3 regions of the Geobacillus stearothermophilus ATCC 12980 genome follow, and region 3 is predicted to be linked to each of the others. Evidence: predicted binding sites of a transcription regulator. Region 3 holds the regulator's gene; each other region holds the start of a gene.
What was found. Region 3 encodes CtsR, which represses protease genes until heat stress. Its sites were predicted from a motif close to ATGGTCAATAAAGGTCAAACA; they were not measured.
Positions count from the first base shown of each region.

Region 1: the regulator CtsR is predicted to act here: its motif matches at 1,175-1,195, upstream of QSJ10_RS04360 (ATP-dependent Clp protease ATP-binding subunit).
Region 2: the regulator CtsR is predicted to act here: its motif matches at 860-880, upstream of clpB (ATP-dependent chaperone ClpB).

Region 1 covers NZ_CP128494.1:802,895-805,161, forward strand. Annotated here, with positions in the region: gene QSJ10_RS04360 (ATP-dependent Clp protease ATP-binding subunit) at 1-1,106, opposite strand, end outside; gene QSJ10_RS04365 (FixH family protein) at 1,374-2,120, shown strand.
Region 2 covers NZ_CP128494.1:668,537-670,803, forward strand. Annotated here, with positions in the region: gene argF (ornithine carbamoyltransferase) at 1-420, shown strand, start outside; gene QSJ10_RS03615 (YjzC family protein) at 605-784, shown strand; gene clpB (ATP-dependent chaperone ClpB) at 892-2,267, shown strand, end outside.
Region 3 covers NZ_CP128494.1:93,995-96,261, reverse strand. Annotated here, with positions in the region: gene mcsB (protein-arginine kinase McsB) at 1-181, opposite strand, end outside; gene mcsA (protein-arginine kinase activator protein McsA) at 186-734, opposite strand; gene ctsR (transcriptional regulator CtsR) at 749-1,210, opposite strand; rRNA gene rrf (5S ribosomal RNA) at 1,485-1,601, opposite strand; rRNA gene QSJ10_RS00495 (23S ribosomal RNA) at 1,842-2,267, opposite strand, start outside.

The DNA of each region.
Region 1 (2,267 bases), 710 kb from region 3:
AGCTTCAGCTCTTCATCGCGCAGTTTCGCCGCCAATTCGTAGTTTTCTTCTTTCGCCGCTTGTTCTTTTTCTTTCGCGATTTGCATCAACCGCTCTTGCAGTTGTTTTTCATCGGTCGGACCGAGGCGCAAGTTCGCTTTCGAGCCGGCCTCGTCAAGCAAGTCGATCGCCTTGTCCGGGAGGAAGCGGTCTTGAATGTAGCGGTGCGACAGTTTCACGCACGCTTCGATCGCTTCATCCGTATAGCGGACATGGTGGAATTGTTCGTATTTCGGCTGGATGCCTTTTAAGATGACGATCGCTTCCTCAACGGTCGGCTCGTGGACGATGACCGGTTGGAAGCGGCGCTCAAGAGCCGCGTCTTTTTCAATTTGCCGGTATTCTTTGAGCGTCGTCGCCCCAACGACTTGCAGTTCCCCGCGGGCGAGCGCCGGTTTTAAAATATTGCCGGCGTCCATCGAGCCTTCAGCGGCGCCAGCGCCGACGAGCAGGTGGATTTCGTCAATGAACAAGATGATGTTTTTCCGCTCTTGCAATTCGGCGATGAGCCGTTTCATCCGCTCTTCAAATTGACCGCGGATGCCGGTGTTGGCGACAAGCGACGCCACATCAAGCAAGTACACGTCTTTGTTCAATAGTTTTTCCGGCACTTGCCCTTCGGCGATTTTCAGCGCGAGCCCTTCAACGATGGCTGTTTTCCCGACACCCGGCTCCCCGATCAACACCGGGTTGTTTTTGTTGCGGCGGTTTAAAATTTCGATCACGCGGGCGATTTCTTTGTCGCGGCCGATGACCGGATCGATCAAGCCCGCTTTGGCCATTTGCGTCAAGTTGCGGCCGAATTGATCCAAAAATCCACCGCCATGGCTTTGCGGGCGTTTCGCCATCGTTTTCGGCGCGCTCATTCCGGCGTTGGCGGCTGTGAACGGGCTAGTAAAGAAGTCATCAAAGGAAAACGGCGAAAAGCCGAAGTTCATTGGAATGGACAGTTGTTGTTTTTGCTTTTCATAGCATTCATGGCACAGGTGAAGTTGTTGTTTTTCCCCGTTCCATTGCAAGTTGACAAACACTGTTGCTTCACGTTGTTGGCATGCTTGGCAGCGCATGAGGCATACCCCCTTTTCTCTTATTCGGGATTTGACTTTGACTTTCTTTGACCTTCCGACTTTATTATACTTTGACCTTTTTTGACTTTCAAGTGTTTTGTACAAAAAAATTGTGATAACGATGAAATGTTTTTGAAAAAATGGTGAATACTAATGTAGTTGCGGCAAAACTATGATAGAGTGAAAAACAGAAAAAGAGGCGGAAAAGACTCCGTCTTTGGTGCTCATGATGATCATGAATTTGAAGGAAAAAGGAGAAAGGTGAAGATGAGAAGACAGGTTGGTTTCGCGTTTGCTGTTGTACTTTTGGGGATGATGATCATGGTTGCTTGTACAAATCACAACAAGAAAGCCGAGACGCCGGCCGTGCTTGACGTGAAAATCGATGCGCCGGATCATATCGATTTGAACAAGCCGACCAAGCTCGCCTGCGTCGTGACGTACGGCGGTGAAAAAGTGGACGATGCGAGCGAAGTCAAGTTTGAAGTATGGAAACACGGAAGCAGCGAGCGGGAAATGCTTGAAGCGAAGCATGACGGCGATGGCCGCTACTCGGTGGAAAAAACGTTTACCCAAGCGGGAACATATTCGGTCGTCGCCCATGTGACGGCGCGCGATATGCATAACATGCCGAAAAAAGATATTGTCGCCGGCAACCCGGAACAGGCGGCGACGGCCGACGGTGCGAGCGAAAATTCCCAAGGCAGTGCTGAAGAACACCATCATGGCACCGTCGCCATTTCGCTGTCGTCCCGTTCGTTCGAAGCCGGAAAACCGGCGGCGTTGACCGTCCGCCTCTCCAAAGATGGGAGGCCGTTGACAGGTGCGACCGTTCGTTTTGAGATTTGGCAGGCGGACAATAAGCATGAATTTGTCGATGCAAAGGAAAAAGGAAACGGCGAGTACGAAGCCATGGCCATGTTTGCCAACAAAGGAACGTATTCGGTGAAAGTGCACGTCGAAGGAAGCGGCGGGCTGCACGAACATCAAGTCGAACACGTGACAGTTCATTGATGGAAACGCGATTTCACATCGCATGCCATATTAATGAAGAGAGTTTGCGGTGTGTGAGAAGGCATCTTGTCTCGGATGCCTTCTTTTTTCGTTCTGTCGTCTTTCTTGTCCATGCCGGACATATACATATATATGGAAAAGCAACGG
Region 2 (2,267 bases), 570 kb from region 3:
CTTGTGGCCGCGGCGAAAGTCGGCATGGATGTCGCCATCGCCTGTCCACCGGGCTATGAGCCAAAGAAAGAATATGTCGAGGCTGCGTGCCGGGTCGGTGAACAGACAGGCGCCGCCGTCACGGTGACGCACGACCCGCTTGTGGCGGTGGCGGGGGCGGATGCGATTTATACGGATGTCTGGACGAGCATGGGCCAAGAAAGCGAAAGTTCTGAGCGGCTGCAAGTGTTTCAGCCGTATCAAGTCAACGAAGAGCTCGTCAAAGCGGCAAAACCGGATTATCTCTTTTTGCATTGTCTGCCGGCCCACCGCGGCGAAGAAGTGACGGCCGGCGTCATGGACGGTCCGAACTCGGTCGTCTTTGAGCAGGCCGGCAACCGGCTTCATGCGCAAAAAGCGATTTTGTTGTCCGTTTTATAGCAAAGGGGGAATTCCCGTTTCGGGAGTTCCTTTTTCACTTTGAAAAGGATTTCGAGGGGAGAGCTCCTTTTCGTTGTGAACAGCTTGGCGTTCCGTTTGCGATCCTCCATCATTTTCCTTCTTATGAACAGCGATGAAACCGGGCATGATAACAAATGCAATCGAAGCAAGGGGGATGAAACAAATGGGCCAACCGCGCCATTTCAAACCAGGCGATAAAGCGCCGAACAACGGCGTGTATATTGAAATCGGCGAAACGGGAGACAATGTAAAGCACCCGAAAAAGCTGAAACTGAAAGCCGGCGATACGTTTCCAGAAACGTCGAACCATAACCGGCATTGGACGTATTTGCGCAAACCGTGAAGCAGAACAAAAGCCATTCCAAGTATGGAGTGGCTTTTCATTTGCCGTGCGCTTTGCGATCCGCTATAATGATTTATGGTCAAAGAAGGTCAAATGGAGGGGACGGCATGGACGTAAGCCGTTTGACAGAAAAACTGCAAGAGGCGCTCATGGCGGCGCAGTCGCTCGCCAAAGAGCGGCATCATCAACAGCTTGATGTTGAACATCTTCTGCTGGCGCTCCTCGAGCAAGAAGATGGCTTGGCGCCGCGGCTGTTTGCCCTTTGCGGCGCCGACCGCGCTCAGGCGATCCGCTGGCTGCAAGACCGGATTCGCCAAAAGCCGGAAGTGCACGGAGCGGGAGAGGGACAGATGTACGTTGCGCCTGCCTTGGCGCGGCTGCTTGAGGGGGCGGAAAACGAAGCGAAACGAATGCAAGATGAGTACATATCGGTCGAACATGTGCTGCTCGCGCTGTCTCATGGCGCCGAGTCGGTTGCCCAGCAACTGGCATCGTTTGGCTTGACAGAGCAAGCACTGGTAGAAGCCGTGAGAAAGGTAAGGGGGAATCAGCGCGTGACGAGTCCACATCCGGAAGCAACCTATGAAGCGTTGACCAAATACGGGCGCGATCTTGTCGCCGAAGCGAAGGCGGGAAAAATCGACCCGGTCATCGGCCGCGACAGCGAAATTCGCCGCGTCATCCGCATTTTGTCGCGGAAGACGAAAAACAACCCGGTGCTGATCGGTGAGCCGGGCGTTGGGAAGACCGCTATTGTCGAGGGGCTCGCCCAGCGCATCGTGCGCAAAGACGTCCCGGACGGGTTGAAAGACAAAACGATTTTCGCTCTTGACATGAGCGCGCTCGTCGCCGGAGCGAAGTTTCGCGGTGAGTTTGAAGAGCGGCTGAGGGCTGTATTGAACGAAATTAAAAAAAGCGAGGGCCGCATCATCTTGTTTATCGACGAGCTGCACACGATCGTCGGCGCCGGCCGGGCCGAAGGGGCGATCGACGCCGGCAATATGTTAAAGCCAATGCTTGCTCGCGGCGAGTTGCGCTGCATCGGGGCGACGACGCTTGATGAGTACCGGCAATACATCGAAAAAGACCCGGCGCTCGAGCGCCGCTTCCAACAAGTGCTTGTCCAAGAGCCGAGTGTCGAGGACACGATTTCGATTTTGCGCGGATTGAAAGAACGGTATGAAGTGCACCATGGAGTGAAAATTCACGACCGGGCGCTCGTCGCGGCCGCCGTTTTGTCCGACCGTTACATCTCTGACCGCTTTTTGCCTGACAAAGCGATCGATTTGGTCGATGAAGCGTGCGCGACGATCCGGACGGAAATGGAATCGATGCCGTCGGAGTTGGACGAAGTGATGCGCCGCGTCATGCAGCTGGAAATTGAAGAGGCGGCCTTAAGCAAAGAAACGGATGAAGCGAGCCGCGATCGGCTTGCGGCATTGCAAAAAGAACTTGCCGATTTGCGTGAAAAGGCGAACGCCAT
Region 3 (2,267 bases):
ACGCGCGCTCAAACAAGGCAACGATTTGTTTCGCCTCTTCGCTGCTAAACAGCGTTGGGAAACGAAAATCAACAATATTGCGCGCCAGCCGGATGCGGCTGCTCAACACGATGTCCGAATTCGGCCCCTCCTGGCTCATCCAAGCGCTGACCGCTGTGTTGAAAAACTTTCCAAATGACATACCGCTACATCTCCCCCTCTCCACGTCGGCGAAGTTCGTCCTCTAACGAACGAATCTGGTCGCGCACCTCGGCCGCCCGCTCAAATTCCTCGCGGGCAACTAATTCCTGAAGCTTTTGTTTCAACGTGGCCAGCTGCTTCCGCAAATGGAGGACGCCGCCTTTTCGCTTCGGAATTTTCCCTGAATGAGCAGTATTTCCGCTATGAAGCCGTTTTAAAATCGGCGGAAGGTAACGGGCAAACGTCCGATAGCAGTCGGCGCAACCGAACCGCCCAATTTGCGTAAACTGGTGGTATGTCATTTGGCACGTCTCGCATTGAAGCAAATCCGGATTCGGGAACGCATTGGCCGTCACTTCTTTCATCGGAGCTTGAAAGTTGAGAAGCCCCGCTAACAAATTGTTGAGCGGAAAGTCGTCATGGCCATAGAGCATAAACGTATGACCATGTTCTTTGGCGCATTGCTCGCAAAGGTGAAATTCCGTTTTTTCCCCGTTGACTATTTTCGTAAAATGCATCGTCGCCGGGCGTTGCTTGCATTCTTGGCAAATCAATGCCTTCCCCTCCCCTACTTATACTTTAGCGACGTCAGCATCGCCTTTAACATGCGCGCCCGCAGTTCATCCCGCTCGGGCAAATCGATATATAAAACGGAGCGATCCATCACGCTCAACATCATTTTCGCTTCCCGCTCCGAAATCACCTTTTCTTCCATAAGTCGTTTTATCACATCTTCGGCGCTCGACTGGCTGATGCGGTGGTCGATCAGCTCGAGCAACTGGTCAATCAGCTGCGCCTCGCTTTTCGTCTTTACTTTCATAATGCGGATATAGCCGCCGCCACCGCGCTTGCTTTCAACAATATATCCGCGCTCGAGCGTGAATCTCGTGTTGATGACATAGTTGATTTGCGAGGGAACACATCGGAATTTATTAGCAATTTCACTTCGTTTAATTTCAACGATGTCTTGGTCGCTCATATTGAGTACTTGCTTCAAATATTGCTCGATAATGTCGGAAATGTTTGGCACTCTACCTCCCACCTTCCTCACAACCAAGCTGCTCCCTGCCCAATAATAAACGGGCATTCCTTGGGAAGAAGCATCACCGCCATCTTGTTGACTTTGACTATATTTGACCTTGCTTTTACTATACAATGTATGACGAAAAATTGCAAGGGCTACCGAAACAAGGGAGACTATCTATAGAATATCCGTTTTTTCGCCCAGTAAAACGCTTCTCGGTCAGATAAACGAAAAAGCACGCTTTTTCTCCTAATGAAGAAAAAGGCGTGCTTTCTGCTTAGCCTAGCAGCGACCTACTCTTGCAGGGGCGCTGGCCCCAACTACCATCGGCGCTGGAGGGCTTAACTTCCGTGTTCGGGATGGGAACGGGTGTTTCCCCTCCGCTATCACCACTAGGCCATATGAGGTTGTTAGGAATTCGTTCCCTGAAAACTAGATAACCGTTTCAGGAAGAAGCCGGGACGCTTTCACTTTTCATTGTCTAGCTCCGGCTCGCCGCCGCTCGCCTGCGCTTTTCGCTGTCTAGTTCCGGCCGCCATCGGCTCGCGACGCTTCGGTCCTGCTGCGGCGGGCTAAGCCCGCTCGCAGGCCCTCCAGCGCGCCTCGCCGATAAGCAGGCGGCCTCCACTTTTCTTGTTAGGTTAAGCCCTCGATCGATTAGTATCCGTCAGCTCCACGTGTCGCCACGCTTCCACCTCGGACCTATCGACCTCGTCATCTTCGAGGGATCTTACCCGCCTGACGCGGTGGGAAATCTCATCTTGAGGGGGGCTTCACGCTTAGATGCTTTCAGCGCTTATCCCGTCCGCACATAGCTACCCAGCGGTGCCCCTGGCGGGACAACTGGTACACCAGCGGTGCGTCCATCCCGGTCCTCTCGTACTAAGGACAGCTCCTCTCAAATTTCCTGCGCCCGCGACGGATAGGGACCGAACTGTCTCACGACGTTCTGAACCCAGCTCGCGTACCGCTTTAATGGGCGAACAGCCCAACCCTTGGGACCGACTACAGCCCCAGGATGCGATGAGCCGACATCGAGGTGCCAAACCTCCCCGTCGATGTG